Regions from separate parts of the Ochrobactrum sp. AP1BH01-1 genome, predicted to be linked through region 3. Evidence: predicted binding sites of a transcription regulator. Region 3 holds the regulator's gene; each other region holds the start of a gene.

Region 1 (4,305 bases), on a different contig from region 3:
ACCGCGCGCAACCTTCTCGAACGCATCGCGCAAGAAGGCTGTATTGCGATCATAGAGTTTTTGCAGGGCGGCAACCGCCGCACCGGCATCGGTGAAAATCTCCGGGTCAACCGTCGGAGGCGTTTTGATCTCGGTCAGAAATGGATGTTCGATGCGCTGTGTCATGGCCTAGTGTCGTGATCTCGAAGTTCGCCTATGTTTCGATATCGTAGTCTTAAGCGAACTTCGAGACCGAAACGACACTAGGAAAACAAGCTGCTAGTGCCCTTTTGATTCTGAAATTTGCATCTCGCTTGATATCGCCCCGATGCAAATTTCAGAATCAGGACACTAGTATAACAAAACCGATGACCGTTGCATGACCCAGTTTATGCGGCGCGCTGCAGGCTCACATAAAGGACGAGGCCGGCGCCGCTCATCTGGGAATGCTGGCCTATCTGCGTATAGGCGAAGGTGGCTGCCGGGCCGGTGAAAATGGCTGTGAAGAGGAAAACGCGAAACGCGATTGCGGCGATGGCTTGGGTTCTTCTCATGGCCGCTCTCCGGCAGGCTTCTGAAATGCGGCAAGAGGTCCGATCACCGGCTGGTCCCGGTAGACATTATATCTCTGGTCGACGAAAATGCTTGCGACAGCGGCAAAGCCAGCGATCATCAGACAGACAATTGTGAAACGCCGAAGCATACTGGTTAACCCCCAGAGCCGTTCTGATTTCCGTTCTCCCTGTTCAATTTAGCCATGGCGCCTGAACCATCCCTGAGGGCGTCGTTCATGCGGCGTTCAAAAATATTGATGTTTCGTTTATTGCAGCGCGCGGCTCTTGTGCCTGCCCGAAACGGTCTTATGTTTCCCATCATTGGAATGCGGGACCGTGTCCCGCGCAACGTCAGGATCAGCGGGAGAGAGCCCATGGCCCAACAGATCAAGCCCATCGAATTGTACTATTGGCCGACGCCGAACGGCTTCAAGATCAGTATCATGCTGGAAGAACTGGGCGTTCCCTACGAGGTTAAATATATCAATATCGGCAAGGGTGATCAGTTTCAGCCCGATTTTTTGAAGATCGCGCCGAACAATCGCATGCCCGCCATCATCGACCCGGAAGGTCCGGGCGGCGAACCGATTTCAGTTTTCGAGTCTGGCGCAATCCTGCAATATCTCGGGCGCAAATTCGGCAAGTTCTATCCGACCGACGAGCGCAAGCGCGTGGCCGTCGATGAGTGGTTGATGTGGCAGATGGGCGGTCTCGGCCCGATGTCGGGGCAGGCCGGACATTTCCGTATGTATGCTCCCGAAAAAGTCCAGTACGGCATCGACCGCTATACCAACGAGGTTAACCGTCTCTACGGCGTTTTGAACAGGCAGCTGGAAGGCAAGGAATATATCGCGGGCGAATATTCAATCGCCGATATGGCTTCGATCGGCTGGATCAACGCTTATAAGAACTATGACCAGAACCTTGATGATTTCCCGAACCTGAAGCGCTGGCATGCGACGATGAACGCTCGCCCGGCAGTGCAGCGCGGCCTGCTGCTCGGAAAAGAGGAGCGGGAGAAATCCAATCTGGCAACAGACAAGGAAGCCCAGAAAATTCTCTTCGGCCAGAAAGCACGCTGAGCGGACGAATATAAGAAAGGGCGGCCTCGGGCCGCCCTTTTCGATTCCCCTGCCGTCGATATTACTGGCGCGTCAGGCTCTCGCTCTTGCAGATCAAGCCGCCCATGACGCAGCCTGAAAGCGAGAGCGTGTTTCCCTTGACGCTGGCCTTGCCGGTGTAGGTCTTCCCTTCGTCGAGCTTGTTGACTTCACCCTTGTAGTTGCCGCCAGTGCCCGACATCGTGCCGATCGACTTTCCCTTGTATTCTCCGGTCTGCACCGTGCCGCAAAACTTGTTGGCGCCGCAGGCCGCGTAACTGATGATCGTACCATTCGGGCGCTTCCATGTGCCGACAATTCCTTCCTCGGCAAGGGCAGGAGCGGCAAAGGTGGCTGCAAGCGTCATTCCAAGAATAAGTGTGCGGATCATTCGTTCCTCCCAAATCGCCACTGGTCCCGGCTTTGCCGGTCGCAGCGATGAAACCGCTGTGATGCGTTCTGAAGTTTGAAACAGAAGCCTCCTCGACCGCCTGTCAAACTTACGCAAACGTAAACGTAATACAGTTTTTGACCAAGCGGAAGAGGATAGTTGCGCCTGCAAACCACCCCTGAAACAGTCTGCTTTCTATATGCATGGCTGCATTGGAATGTTGTCTATAGTTAGCAACTGGTTTCGTTCGATCATGCGGATTTGAATCGAATTTTTGCAAAAATCCAGCAATCGGCGGCACTTGCATGTTTAACAAAATCCCAAGTTTACCCCTTGTTCGGATTTTGTTGGTTGCTCGTTAAGCATCTGGTTTAACGCGCATTTCAACCCTTTCCCGTAGCTTTGAGAGCATGAACGGAACGACAGAGACGGCAGTTTCAAAGCAATGAAATCAGGCTTTGAAAACAAAGACCGGACGGTTCTCGGGATTTAACAGGGACAAATGAAAATGGCACAGTTTCAGAGCTTTACGAATAAGAACAACGCTATCGCACAGGATCGCATTCTTCTGGAAATGGGCATGAAATACGCTATCGGCCGCGATTGCGAGATCGACGTGGTGGAAGCCCACAAATGGCTCAACATTGCCGCGATCCGCGGTAGCGAAAAGGCTGCCCGCATGCGCAATCAGGTGGCTGCCACGATGAGCAAGGGCGAACTGGCTGCGGCCCTGCGTGGCGCGCGCGAGTGGATGACCACCCACTGATGAGCTCCTCATGTATGAAGAAAGCCGCCTTTCGGGCGGCTTTCTATTTTATCAGCTTATACCGAGATATCGACCCGGCTTGTGATTGATCGCGATGATGAGATTCATTGCAATCGCGCCGATCAGGGAAAGCACCATGTTTTCCCATGGAATAAAAAACAGCGACGCAAGCATGATCACGCCATCAAGCCCAAGCTGGAACCAGCCCGCTCTGACCCCATAAGTGTCCTGTAGATAGAGCGCCAGAATGTTGACGCCGCCGACACCGGAGCGATGCCGGAAGAGTGCCAGCACGCCCATGCCCATCAAGGTGCCGCCCATGAGTGCCGCAAAGAGCGGATGAACGCTTGAAAAATCGATACTCAAGGGCATCAGTCGCGCAAAGCCTGACATCATAACCACTGCTACGAATGTTCTGATTGTGAATGCCCAGCCCATCCGCCGTACGGCGAAGTAGTAGAACGGCAGATTGATCACGAAATAGAGCAATCCGAATTCTGTGCCCGTCGCATATTGGATGAGCAGGGCAATGCCGGCGGTGCTGCCGGTCATCAGCATGGCCTGGCTATAGAGTGTAATGCCGAGCGCGATGAAGGATGTGCCGATCAGCATTGCCATCGCGTCTTCATAAAGACGGTGACGGTCCAGCGCGGCGGATTTTGAAGCATCGGTGAGCGGGGCGGCGTTATCAGCGATATCGGCCACGGGTAAACTCCAGAACAGCGAGGAGCCGGCAAACCGGCAAAAAGATTACGGTGCCGGAAAGGAATCCGGCATGTATGCATTCGCGCTGTGCAGATGGCCGAGCCAGAGCACGCAGCGTAAAGTCTTGGGAGACGGGCTAATATAACAGCCGTTTCGGTGCTTCGCACGGCTTGGAATATTGTTATTTCACGTTTGACTTTGTTGATTTATCGCAATGGGGCGGGCGAATTGTTTTATTTTATTTCGCGTGTCATCTGCGCGAGAAAGCGTTCGACCTCATGCGGGCTGCGCAAATGGTGCTTGACGAGATGCGAAGGCGCCTGCTCCAAAAAAGCCAGTGCACGAATACGACCATTCTTGCGATAGCCTGCCACCCATTTCAGGAAGTCCCAATCAAAACGTTCTACGCAACCTTCCGCCATATCCGGGCGGGAGCGACCATAGTGCTTTACCGTCCTTTTCAGAACGCGCCACAGCCGCCTCACGGTCGATATGTCGAGGAAAATCAGCATATCCGCTCGCGAGGCTCGATAATTCATAGTTTCGCTATGATTGCCTTCGAATATCCATGCGTCCTGATCCGCCGCCTGGATGGTGAGGCGACCGATCTTCTCACGCGGCCGCATCACCCAGCCCGGTTGCCAATAGAGGGTATCGATATGAACGACGGGTAAGCCGGTAATGCCGCCAAGCGCACGCGCGAGGCTTGATTTGCCCGATCCGGCGCCGCCAATGATCATGATCCGCTTTATCACCCGCATATCTCCGGATTTTAACTCTGTTCGAATAAAAATCGGACATGAGGTGTGA
Region 2 (4,305 bases), on a different contig from region 3:
GCCCTTCCAGGAGAACCAGTTCGGAGGATGGTCCGGCAGCAGCGCCATGGTCTCGATCGGCTCCGGCTGGGAGAGCAGCCGCGAGGGGCGCGGCCAATGGTCCGGCCAGCCTGCGCCCGTATCCTCGGCAAGCGCCGGCAGGCGGCGGACCGAGCGTTCGGGCACATCGCTCGCCACCGGGGCGAAGCGATAGACCGCCCGCGCGCCGACCCGGTTCGCCAGCGTGTCGATCAGGCCGGAGAGATCCGGCGCCCCCTCTTCGATCAGGCTGCTGGCCGCCTGTTTCAGGGCCAGCGGTTCGGCCAGGGTGGCGGTCAGCGACATGATCTCGACGCCGAAGCCTGGCGCGATCGTCTCGATCTTGTCGCAGAGAAGCCGGGTCAGGCGCGCGGGATTCCGCACCGGCATGGCCAGACCGATGCGCACCGTCTCGACCCGGTTGTCGACGCGGTAGCAGAGCAGGTCGAGACGGCGCGCGCCAAGACCCCGCCCTTCGAGCGCCTCGCAGAGCGCCATGACCAGCTTGCGAATATAGCGCGCGATGGTCTCGGCGGCGCCTATGGGTTCGGCGAAGACGCGGCGGACGGAGACCAGCTCCTCCAGTCGGATCGGCTCGATGGGTTCGGCGACCGCACCCAGGGCCTGATCGAGACGCCGGCAGAGCTCCGGGCCGAAGCGCCGGGTCAGGGGCGCACGGGGCTGCCCGATCAGGTCGCCGATGCGGACAAAGCCCAGGTCATTCAACCCCACCGCGATCGCGGGCGGCAGGCGCAGTGCTTGCAGCGGCAGCGGCGCGAGGACCGGGACGGTTTCGCCGGGAGGGGCGACAAACAGCGGATCGGCCGCGTAGCGCGCCAGCGCATGGGCCGCGCCCCAGCTATCGGCAATGGCGGCGCGGGCGGTGACGCCGGACATGACAAGCCGACCGGTCAGCACCTCCAGCATGGCCGCCTCACCGCCATGCAGATGGTCGGCGCCGGTCGCGTCGATGACGATCCCGTCCGGCGCGTCGGCGGCGACGATAGGTGAGAAGCGTTGCAGCACCCAGAGCGCGAGGCGTTCGAGGCTGTCCAGGTCGGCCCGCGGGTCGGCGGGCTCGATGTGGAGGCCGGGCACCATCGCCTGGGCCTTGGTGACAGGCATTCCGGCGCGCAGGCCGAGCGCCTGCGCGGCCGGATCGGCCGCCGTCACCACCCGGCGGTTCTTCTCCTTTCCGGCGATGACCAGCGGCGCCTCACCGGGCGGCGCTGCGTCGCCCGCCTTCCGCCGCAACCGGTCTGTCGGCCAGTTCGGCAGGAAGACAGAGATGACCCGAGCCATCGCACGCCTCCAGTTCGATATCGAGACATTCGCCCGCCCGCGCCCGGATCAACTCAACGAGCCAGCGCGGCCGTCCAACACCGGGAACCGGAAGGGGCGCGGACGGCAGCGCCGAGATCCGCCAGCGGGTCATCGCCGCCGTCGGCTGCCCGAAATCGCTCGCCTCCGCCTGCCGCCGCCAGCGGCGCAACGCGATGCAGATCGTCGCCGAACCTTTCGCGGCCAGATGCAGCCGCCGCGAGGCGGGCATCGGCAGGCGCGCGACGTCACCGACGACCGCCCCCAGCCCGCCATGCCGCAGCCCTTCCTCCATACAGGCGAGAGTCGCCTTGTCGTCCCCGGCTTCGACGAAGATCACCCGGCCGGGCGGCAATCCGGCCTGCTCCAGCCCCGGTGCGAAGAGATCCTGGAGCGCCACGCACCAGAGCACCTGGCCGGCGGTGCGGGCGGCGATCCCGGCGGTGAAACAGGCGGCAGCCGCGCCATCCACCGCCCCGTTGCCGCCTCCGGCGACTTCATGGAGGCATCCGAGCGCCAGTCCGCCACCGGGCAGCTTGCGATCCAGCGGCGCGATCCCGAAGGGCAGCACCTCGTGCGGACGCACGCCATCGCCTTCGAGCCGCGCGATGCGCGCCCGAAGTTCGGCAATGGCTGGGCTGTCGGCACGGCTGGGCATATGAGGATGGCGTCTCCGGGGCTTTGCACTGGTCGATTCTGTTGCTATGTTCTTTATTTGTTCTCTTGTGGGTCGAGAGTCAATCTCGGCCATCCCGGAAGTGATCGACGGCGCGCGATGCCCTATGGTGGCGTAAAGTATTCGCAAGGAGAGTAGTGGGGCGATGTGCAACCTGTATCGCATTACGACCAATCAGCAGGCGATCAGGGATTTCGTGGCCGCCACCCATGACAGCATCGGCAATCTCGAACCTTCGATCGACGTCTATCCCGACCGGCCGGCTCCGGTGGTGCGCAACACCGATGGCGGACGGGAACTGGCTTCGCTGACCTGGGGCATGCCGACGCCCATCGAATATCTGAAGTCCCGCGATGCACCGGACACCGGCGTCACCAATATCCGCAACACGGCCAGCCCCCATTGGCGCAAATGGCTCGGAGTTGAGCATCGCAGCGTGGTCCCGGCCACCGCCTTTTCCGAATATGGGCAAAAGCCCGATCCGGTCACGAAGCGCAAACCGCTGCACTGGTTCGCCCTCGATGAGACCCAGCCCCTGTTCTTCTTCGCGGGAATCTGGACGCCATGGCGCGGAACCCGCGGATCGAACCGGACCCCGCGTCCGGGCGATCATCAGCTGTTCGCCTTCCTGACGACCGAGGCCAATGGCGTGGTGAAACCGATCCATCCGAAGGCCATGCCCGTCATCCTGACGGGCCGTGACGAAGTCGAGACCTGGCTAACCGCCGACTGGAAGGAAGCGAAGGACCTGCAACGGCCGCTGCCCGACGAGCGGCTGGTGATCGCGGAGACGCCAGCGAGCGCAGCCGCCGATGGCATGTTGCCGGGCCTCTGACAATGATCCGGAGGACGAAAATGGGCCGGAAGGAAGAAGAACAGTTAGCGGCGACGCTCGCCAAGGCGATGGCGATGATCTGCGTCCGCAACAGCATGCTGGAGGACCTGCATGCGGGGCCGGTCCCGGTCACGAAGACCGGTGACTATTCCGATGTCTTCGTCATCGACGCCGACGGCAACCACATCCCCTGGGGAAGCGTGTCGCGGTTCGACGATGAGGAGATGCGCGACCTGATGCGGCAAGTGGTCAATCGCCTCTACACGTTCCAGACCTGTTTCGCAGAGCCCCAGTTTCAGGCGGTGATCGACAAGTGGCTCGGGGTGACGCGCACCTGGGACGAGCCGGTTCTCGACGAGCGCCTCGCGGGAAGGCCAGTATAGATTTCCTCGCTCCGGCAATCATTGCGCTCGAACGGCTGCTCATATGAGCCCTTCAAGCGTCCAGGCTGATAATCTGGGTCCAATAGCTGATCCGTTGAGCAGGCACGGCGTCCCGCTCTCTCAGCGATCTCAACATATCCAAGATCGGCTTGGTTCGCGAGGTAGGCAGCACGGGCCTCGGCATGGTTGGCATGCGATCAACGCAAATCGATCCGTGCGACCAGCGCCTCCTCCGCTTCAGTGAAGGCGAGCCTGTAGCGGTTCGCCGCATCCATCCGTTTGCTCATCTCAGCGTGATCCTATTGGCTTCGACGTGACGAAAAGCCTTCGACCGGCACGTGAGAAGTATCACCTGCATCCGCTTCGAAGCGTCCTGCAGGATGTCGGTCATCGTCTCCAAGCGGGCATCATCGGAATAGACGAGAGGGTCGTCGAGGATCAGAGAGATCGGCGCTCCATCCTCGAGCAGGAGGTCCGCAAAAGCGAGCCGAGTCAATATCGCCAACTGCTCCTGCGTGCCTCGACTGAGATCACCACAGGATTCATCGATCCCCGCCCTCGTGAGGCCGGTCAGCCCGAGCTCCTCGTTGAATGACAGATCACATCCGGGAAGAAGCTGCTGGATGTATCGACTAGCCCGAGCCGTGACGGGTGCGAGGAATGTCCTCGACGCTTCATTCGCGGCATCCGACAGCGCCTCGCGGAGCACCTCAAGCATGTCGGCCTCATGCCGCAAACGATCGCAAGCGGCGATCGCGGCCTCCTCTTCCTCCCGCGTTTCGGCAAGGCGACCGGCAGGCCCGTTTGTCCCTTCCCTAACGATCGTGGATTCGAGCGACGCGATCCGGGCGGTCAGTTCAAGTCGTTCCTCGCCGGCCCGGCTGGCGGCACGATCGAGGTTCACAATGCGGCGTCGGATAGCGTCGGCGTCGAAAGACGTGGCGCTTTCGCGCGCCTTCTCGAGAGCTTCGAACTTCGCGGCACGCTCCCGCTGAGCCTCACCGCGCGCCGCTTCGAGCGTTTCCCGATCCCCGATCTCTAGGAGGTTCCGGAGATCTTCAGCCGCAGCCTCG
Region 3 (4,305 bases):
GGTAGTGTCGCTTCGGCGCTCGTGGCAGGCACCCGTGCAGGGATCAGCGAGCAAACCAATGACGATCTGCGCAAGGCAGGCCTTGCACATATTCTGTCGATCTCGGGTTTGCATATGGCGCTCGCCGCTGGCGTTGTCATGTTGACGCTACGATCCGCTTTCGCGTTGTTTCCTGCTTTCAGCGTTAGGCATCCGGTGAAGAAATACGCGGCATTTCTCTCCCTGCTAAGCTGTACCTTCTACCTTGCCATGTCAGGCGCGGACGTCGCTGCGCAGCGAAGCTATGTGATGATCGCGGTTATGCTTGGAGCCTTGCTGGTGGATCGCGCTGCCATCAGTATGCGCAATCTGGCCATCGCGGCGCTCGCCATGATCGCCCTTTCGCCGCATGAGATATTGGGACCGAGTTTTCAGATGTCGTTCTCTGCCACTGCTGCGTTGATCGCCGGATATGCCTGGTGGAGCGAACGCAATGCACGCAGGCATGTCGTTGCAGAGAAGCGTGAGAAGGCCGCCTATGGCTTTGTTCCACGGATATTGAAACCGGTCGCGGCAGCGGCGGCCACCTCGCTCATTGCCGGGCTGGCGAGCGGAATTTTTGCCGCTTATCATTTCAATAACACTGCACCGTTGGGGCTGGTCGGAAACGTTCTGGCTGAACCCGTAATAGCTCTTCTTGTGATGCCCTTTGCCGTCTTCGGTCTTGTGCTGATGCCTTTGCAGCTCGATTGGGTCCCCTTGCAGATAATGGGGTGGGGTATTTTCGCCGTAAGGCACATTGCTGCCTTCGTCGCGGCGTGGTCGCCGGATGGCAATCCGGGAACCATGCCCGCGCTTGCGCTTGTTTTGTGGACCATTGCGCTGGTTCTCGCGGTCGTGCTTTCCACCAGACTGAAAGCTCTCGCGCTGCCGTTTATCGTTCTTGGGCTGACAGTTTTCATCCGGGAGCCTTTTCCTGACATCGTAATATCTGAAGATGCCAAACTAGTAGGCGTCCGGTTAACGGATGGACGGTTCGCGGTTAATCGAAATCGACCCTCACAGTTCACAAGCGACAATTGGAAAACCGCTTATCTGGTCGAAGAATTCGTCCCCCCGGCTTCGGTTAAAAACAAAAAACAGGCCGGTTTCGATGGTTTCGAGTGTGACGAGGGCGTGTGCACGATTACTTTGCGTGACGGTCGCACGCTTGCCTATACCGGAGAACCCTCAATGCAGGAGATAGCCTGCAACATTGGGGATGTGGTCATTCTCGCTGTTCCGGGCCTGGATGTCGCGTGCCATCGCTCAGTTATTGTCAGCATCAGCAAACGCGATCTGGCGTTGAAGGGAGCCGTGGAAATCAGACTTGGACAACGACGGGATGAGAGTCCCTCTATCGCGGTTGCAATAGGAAAATCGCGTGAATCTTCGAAGTCCAAAATGAGCCAGCAGACGTCCGATTTGCAGCCGCGCGACCGAATTACCTATGCTGTTGATGTACCAAGCCGCCTTTGGCATTTGCATCGCATCCATTCGCGTGCAGCGCGCGGCTTGGCCGAACGCGAGTACAAACCAAAATCCGCAGTTGTTCAAAAGGTGGCGGACTGTTCATCACACGCAGGCGATGAACCAACGCACTGCGATTGATCTAGAGCGGCATCTCGATTCTGTTTCAACCCAACCGCTCCATCTATTATCTTACGCGCGGCCTATCTCTTAAACCGGCTATCACTATTCTAATAACGGCGGATCAGACCGACAAGCTTGCCTTGTACCCGCACTCGATCGGGACCGAATATCCGCGTTTCATAAGCGGGGTTAGCCGCTTCGAGAGCGATGGAGGCACCCTTGCGGCGAAAGCGCTTCAAAGTTGCTTCTTCGTCATCAACCAGAGCTACTACGATTTCACCGGGATTTGCAGAATCTCCGCGTTTGATGATCACCGTGTCTCCGTCGAAGATTCCAGCGTCGATCATTGAATCTCCCTTGACCTCAAGCGCGTAATGCTCGCCCGCGCCAATCATTTCGGGCGGAAGACTGAGGGAATGGGTCTGATTCTGGATAGCCGAAATGGGCACACCCGCAGCAATCCGCCCCATGACCGGTACGGACACGGTGGCGGATGTGTCGTCGTTGATGGCTATAGGGGCAGGGCGAGCCGGCGCAGGCGGTGCTTTGCCCAGACTGCCTTCGATAACGCTAGGCGCAAACTTCTTCTGCGCATTGAGTCCAGGAGCGATTGAATCCGGTAAACGCAGAACCTCAAGCGCACGCGCCCGGTTCGGCAGGCGGCGAATAAAACCACGCTCCTCAAGAGCGGTGATCAGGCGATGGATACCCGATTTTGAAGCCAGATCGAGCGCTTCCTTCATTTCGTCGAAGGAGGGCGGAATGCCCGTTTCTTTCAAACGTTCATGAATGAAAAGCAGAAGCTCGTGCTGTTTACGGGTTAACATGCGCGACACCCTCCCGGCCAAGAATCGAGAAAAACAAAACCAGAACGAACACTATATGTTCCAGTCTTGTTCTGCAATGGTTTTAAAACCGTTAATGCTTCAGGGAAGGAAAGACAGGATGCTCCGACGCCCGATTTCCAATAAGCCGCAGGTCAGACGATATTCTGAAAAATCTATATTATACGTTAACTTAGGATGAGTTCTTAACGTTTAGGTGAGCCCATAACGCGGCGTGGCGCTTATAGCATGAGGATGCGGCAGTCATCGCCGATAGCGGATTCAGGAGCGTTCTCATCTCTGATGAGAAGGGCTTTGGAGCGAACCAGAGCGGACAACATGGACGAATCCTGCACGGGAAAAGGCGATGCGATCAGGGTTCCATCGGGGTGTGATTCGATTGTGGCGCGGATATAGTCGCGGCGGTGATCATTTGCAGGCAGGGAAGTACCCAGCTTTGCGGGCCGGATATCGGCATCGAGGTTAGTTCCAGCAAGCTTGGCGACGAGCGGCCGAAGAAAAACAAGGCTGCAGACCAGGCTCGAAACGGGATTGCCCGGCAGGCCGATGACGTGAACGAGCTTGCCGTTCACTTTGATGCGTCCGTACATCAATGGCTTTCCGGGCCGCATGGCGATCTTCCAGAAATCGAGATCGACTCCAAGTTTTTGCAGCGCGCCATGCACGAAATCCCGGTCACCGACTGAAGCGCCGCCAATCGTAACCAGAATGTCGATGCCGCTTTGCAGGCTATCTTCTATTGCCTGTTCGATTTTCGCGGGATCATCCGGAATGATCCCTTTATCTTGCGAAGTTCCGCCGGCCCGCCTCGCGATCTCGGCAATTCCAACACTGTTCGATGCAACGATCTGGTCCTTCCCGGGTATTTCCCCTGGAGGCACAAGTTCATCACCGGTGGCAATAATTGCTACCTTGGGCTTTTTGAATACGTCGATTTTCGCATTGCCGCTGGCAGCTGCTAGCGAAAGGGCGGCGGCATCCAGTTCGCGCCCTGTTGGAATGACGATGTTGCCGGGCGAAAAATCGAGGCCCGCGCGGCGTATATGCCGTCCCGGCTCTATGCCTTCGCGGACAGTCAACCGGTTGCCCGAGCGCTCGGTGTGCTCCTGAATGACGATTGTGTCGGCGCCTTTGGGTAATGGCGCGCCTGTGAAAATACGGACTGCCTGTCCGATCCCTAATTCGCCGTCGAAACGATTGCCCGCTGCCGATTCGCCGATGATATCGAACTCGATGGGATAAGCGATGCTGTCTGGTGCGATCAGGGCGTAGCCGTCCATCGCTGAACCGTCAAACGGAGGCTGTAGAAAATGGGCCAGCACGGGCGTTGCAACGACACGTCCACCCGCATCTGACAAAGCGACCTGCTCAGTCCCATGCGGCTCTGTGGATTTCAGAATATGGGCCAGTGCTTCATCGACAGGGAGAAGGGACATGGTGTTTCCTCTCGAAGTGAATTGTTGACCCGCTTAGAGCATAAAGCCTGTCTTGAAAAATTGATCCAAAGCAAAGTGCGCTCTACGCTTTCCAGTCACCTGATTTGCCGCCACTCTTTTCGATAACGCGGATGCCGCCGATCTCCATATGCTTGTCGACCGCTTTGGCCATATCATAGATCGTGAGGCAGGTAACTGAAACGGCGGTGAGCGCTTCCATTTCCACACCAGTGCGACCTTTGAGCTTGGCAAGTGCACGAACGTGCAAGCCGGGCAGTGTCTGGTCCGGTTCGATTTCTACAGCGACTTTGGTTAGCATGAGCGGATGGCAAAGGGGGATCAGGTCGGCGGTCTTTTTCGCCGCCATGATGCCGGCCAGACGCGCAGCGCCGATGACGTCACCCTTCGCGGCG
Region 4 (4,305 bases), on a different contig from region 3:
CGTAACTCGCCGTCGTCCTTCAGCCATTTGGTGACTTCCAGCCCGGACACCTCGGGCAGCTGTATGTCCATGAGAATCAGATCAGGTCGATGCTCGCGCGCGAGGTCCAGCGCCTCAAGCCCGTTTCTCGTCCGTATGGTCTCATACCCGCTGGCTTCGATAAGATCGCGAAACAACTTCATATTGAGCTCGTTGTCTTCGACAATCATCACGCTTTTCGGCATCCAATATTCCTTGGTCTTATTCCCTGCAGCAATCCGGCATTTGTTCGATCTTCTTATCTGTCAGTGCACTGAAATCACCACGAGAGCATGTACTATTTTCCGGAATCACTGGAAACGCTCAATTTTTTGTTCTTCCGCATGTCTTTTTCCCGAAACCGGTTCCCATTTCAGAGGGACATGTTTTAGAAGCCGCCGCTTTTTCAGACTGTGAATAGTTTAACCCCATTTCATTGATGAAAGGCAAATAATTCCGTTGTTCCTCGACAGAGTGACCGTTACACATTCGGCAAAGCCATTGAACAAATGGAGAGGCCACATGAGAACGCCGATGAGCCAAACGGAAGCGGAAGCGATTGCCATTGAAGCTTTAGCGTGGCTGGCGCAAGAAAAGGACTTGCTGCCTCGCTTTCTCGCCCTGACCGGCATAGAGGCGGCATCCATCCGGCAGGCTGCGCTTGAACCCGGCTTTCTCGCGGGTGTCTTGCAATTTTTCCTGTCCCACGAACCGACGCTGTTGCGCTACTGCGAAGAAGTCGGCCGAGATCCGGCAACAATAGAGAAAGCCCTCACGCACCTGCCTGGCGGGCTGAACCAGCATCTCTAGCAGCACGCTCCAAAACCAGACGACAAAGCCCGGCGGAGCCGGGCTTTGTTATTGGTTATTCAGCAGCAGGAGTTGCTGTAGCAATCTCGACTTCATTCGAAACCGACAATACGTTCAATTCGTGCTGCTTGCCATCGCGCGCCGTCCACGAGATAGACTGGCCAGGTGCAAGACCAATCAACGCGGTGCCGATTGGCGTCAGTATGGAAATCTTGCCCTGCGCAATGTCCGCCTCGCCCGGATAGACCAGCGTCACCCGGCGCTCCTGCCCGTCATTGGAGCGAAACTCGACCGTAGAACCCATGTGAATCACATCCTGCGGCAAGCGCTTGGCAGGCACGACTTTTGCCCGGTCGAGCTCGGCCATCAGTTCCTCGGCAATCTCCTCGAGACGTTCCGAAACGTTTGTGGCCAGCCCCATCAGGCGCTCATAGTCGATTTCGCTGACAACGATATTGGGCTTCTTGCGATTCTTTCCGCTCATGGCGAGTGCTCACTGCTGTTGAAAGGTAATAAATCTTCGTGCGGTTTCGGCACGAAGCTGTTCAGATTGATTTTGGTGAAAGCGCTTGTTTGAAATCCGCTTTTGGACAAGCGGCGTACCGTCCCCCGGAGTTCCCCTGCGCTAGGCAGAACTCGAGGGTAGCTATCCCGTGATCGGATGAACCCGATGGAGTATGGATGCAAAACGGTTGTTCATATTGCTAAACTTGGTGATATTCCCGGCAATGTCAAGTGTAAGACCCGGCAGGCCACATAAGCCGATGGCACTTCAGCTTTTCGATGTTATAAAAGGATGTTCCTTTTATGTTCATCAGACGGTTCGTCCTCATGGCTGCCACCACTGCTCCCAACAGTCCGGAAAAAGGCGTTTGCCGCGATTGCCTTGCGCCGCAAAAATCGGACTCGGGCAGGCGTTGCCATGCATGCGGCAGCCCCCGTCTTCTCCGACACATTGAACTTTACAAGCTCTCCCTTGCCCATATTGACTGCGACGCGTTTTATGCCTCGGTTGAAAAACGAGACAATCCGGAGCTGAGGGACAAACCACTCATCATCGGCGGGGGGAAACGCGGTGTCGTGTCGACCGCCTGCTATCTCGCCCGTATTCATGGTGTAAGGTCTGCCATGCCCATGTTTAAGGCGCTGGAAGCGTGTCCAGAGGCAGTCGTTCTCAAGCCTGACATGGAAAAATATGCTCGCGTGGGCCGTGAAGTACGGCAGATGATGCGTGAGCTGACGCCTCTCGTCGAGCCGCTCTCCATCGACGAGGCTTTTCTGGATCTGAGCGGCACGGAGCGCCTGCACAAAGCACCACCTGCAATCGTCCTCGCACGGTTCGCAAAGCGGGTAGAGGATGAAATAGGCATCTCCGCCTCGATAGGGCTCTCTTATTGCAAGTTTCTGGCCAAGGTCGCATCGGATTTGGAAAAACCACGCGGCTTTTCCGTAATAGGCGAAGCGGAGGCTTTGGCTTTCTTGCGGGAGCGATCCGTCAGCACGATCTGGGGGGTCGGCAAAGCCTTTGCTGCCAAACTGGAAAGTGATGGAATCAGGACTATCGGCCAGCTCCAGACTATGGAGGAAGGAATGCTCATGAAAGCCTATGGCAGCATGGGCCAGCGCCTTTACCGCCTTGCCCGAGGACAGGATAGCCGCAAGGTCGAGCCGGACCATGACATGAAAAGCGTTTCAGCGGAGACAACATTCAATAACGACCTGTCCGGCGCGGATGATCTCATTCCGGTGCTTCGTGCGCTTGCCGAGAAAGTATCGCGGCGCCTGAAAGCAGGCGACATAGCCGGACGCACCGTCGTCTTGAAGCTGAAAACTCACGATTTCAAATTGCGCACCCGCAATCGTCAGCTTTCCGATCCTACCCAACTTGCGGACAGAATCTTCCGCTATGGATTACAGCTTCTTGAAAAAGAACTAGATGGAACGAGATATCGTCTCTTGGGAATTGGGGTTAGCGAACTTTCTTCAAGCGACCGGGCCGACCCGCCCGATCTCGTTGACACTCAGGCCACCAAACGCGCGGTCGCCGAGAATGCCATGGATCGGCTGAGAAACAAATTCGGGTCAAGTGTTGTCGAAACTGGCTATACCTTCTCGAAGGGCAATCTCGCCCGCCCCCAAATGCCACCAGACCGAGACGAACAGCCTTGATTTTCCTGGACGTGGAAACCTTTGGAGAAATTTTCTACATTTACCTCTTACAGCTTGACGAGATCGGTCTGGATCAATATTGGAACGGCCAAGGCTTTGCTGAGTGATTTGGCACAGCTTTACGGAAGGCCTCGTGGCGGAGTGGTTACGCAGAGGACTGCAAATCCTTGCACCCCGGTTCGATTCCGGGCGAGGCCTCCAATATTCTCTCACCAATAAAATCAAACGTTTATAGCATTTCATGTCGACATTGACATGATTAGCCTTGTCTCATCTTACTGCAAACTGATTCCCATAAATTACAAAGGGTTACAAAAAAGCCGGGCGAATCCATGCGACATGGAACGCAACATGCTTGACTCTGTTCGCCCTATGAACAAAATAAGAACATAGCAAGACGACCCGATAACATCACAGACGTGCTTAGTGGCGCGAGAGAACGTACTGACCGCACGGCGGAAATCGCCCGAGACTGGTTTCAAATGAGAATGCAAGCTCGCTACTGGTAGGATGGTGAATGAGTGACATTTGGAAAATTCGCTTAGTCGCGGCCTTCTTTATACCGATCGGCTTGGTCAGCCTTATCTTTGTCGATCCAACTGAAGGCCACACGCCCCTCGGGATCTTGTTCGCCAGGCTGTTTGGCCCCACGGGAGCGTTCTGGATCTTTCGTGTAACATGTGTGGGCATCATTATGCTGCCAATAGGAGCTTATTGGTTGCACATGCGTAGCGAGCGCCGCTTTAACGCTTATTTCAAACGCCAATCAATGCTGGAACCCGAATCCAAAGAGGCAACTAGACGCCAACAGTGAGCGCTCTACGTTGTTCCAACGAGGTAGCCCTACTATGTCCTACCCTGTGACTTCCATGATCTGGATGGGTTTGGGCATTTTGCGCTCTTCTTTGATGAAGAGGCAACCTCGGTATTTTATCGGTAATGACGCTAGCAGAGCGAAGTGCACCATCTGTTCGAAACCGCTAAATGTAGGGACACACTCCCCGAGCGACGGTTTCTACCGGCTATCCGCACGATGCGGAATGAAAAGCCGCAAGAGCCGGCGGCTTATTCCTATCCCGCTGCCCTGCCTGTCGCGCACCTTTTCAACTATCCAATTGATTGAAATCAAATTCTTCGCCAGTTTCATATGATAAAATATGCTCTTTCTATCATAACGGAACTCAAACGTGGCCCACCCTCTTCTCATCGATAAAGTCGCCACAGCAATTGAAGAATGTGGCTGGGAAACCGTCGATATTCTGCAAATGAATAACGTGATGGCCAGAGCAAGCATCGCTGCCATCTATG

What was found. Region 3 encodes LexA, which represses DNA repair genes until DNA is damaged. Its sites were predicted from a motif close to TGTTCNNNNTGTGTTCNG; they were not measured.
Region 1: the regulator LexA is predicted to act here: its motif matches at 2,359-2,376, upstream of J9800_RS13710 (sel1 repeat family protein).
Region 2: the regulator LexA is predicted to act here: its motif matches at 2,044-2,061, upstream of J9800_RS21000 (ImuA family protein).
Region 4: the regulator LexA is predicted to act here: its motif matches at 1,626-1,643, upstream of J9800_RS02195 (DNA polymerase IV).

The regions. Positions count from the first base shown of each region.
Region 1 covers NZ_JAGPOU010000003.1:641,290-645,594, forward strand. The annotation lists gene J9800_RS13685 (AMP nucleosidase) at 1-165, opposite strand, end outside; gene J9800_RS13690 (hypothetical protein) at 369-533, opposite strand; gene J9800_RS13695 (hypothetical protein) at 530-682, opposite strand; gene J9800_RS13700 (glutathione binding-like protein) at 908-1,615, shown strand; gene J9800_RS13705 (DUF2147 domain-containing protein) at 1,677-2,024, opposite strand; gene J9800_RS13710 (sel1 repeat family protein) at 2,533-2,790, shown strand; gene J9800_RS13715 (YitT family protein) at 2,842-3,495, opposite strand; gene J9800_RS13720 (P-loop NTPase family protein) at 3,729-4,256, opposite strand.
Region 2 covers NZ_JAGPOU010000007.1:8,811-13,115, reverse strand. The annotation lists gene J9800_RS21005 (Y-family DNA polymerase) at 1-1,320, opposite strand, end outside; gene J9800_RS21000 (ImuA family protein) at 1,235-1,996, opposite strand; gene J9800_RS20995 (SOS response-associated peptidase) at 2,160-2,849, shown strand; gene J9800_RS20990 (hypothetical protein) at 2,870-3,232, shown strand; gene J9800_RS20985 (AAA family ATPase) at 3,516-4,305, opposite strand, start outside.
Region 3 covers NZ_JAGPOU010000002.1:394,893-399,197, reverse strand. The annotation lists gene J9800_RS07260 (ComEC/Rec2 family competence protein) at 1-1,629, shown strand, start outside; gene lexA (transcriptional repressor LexA) at 1,719-2,438, opposite strand; gene J9800_RS07250 (molybdopterin molybdotransferase MoeA) at 2,678-3,892, opposite strand; gene moaC (cyclic pyranopterin monophosphate synthase MoaC) at 3,975-4,305, opposite strand, start outside.
Region 4 covers NZ_JAGPOU010000001.1:486,226-490,530, forward strand. The annotation lists gene J9800_RS02180 (response regulator) at 1-224, opposite strand, end outside; gene J9800_RS02185 (DUF3572 domain-containing protein) at 541-828, shown strand; gene rnk (nucleoside diphosphate kinase regulator) at 884-1,312, opposite strand; gene J9800_RS02195 (DNA polymerase IV) at 1,660-2,997, shown strand; tRNA gene J9800_RS02200 (tRNA-Cys) at 3,125-3,198, shown strand; gene J9800_RS02205 (hypothetical protein) at 3,515-3,811, shown strand; gene J9800_RS02210 (hypothetical protein) at 4,185-4,305, shown strand, end outside.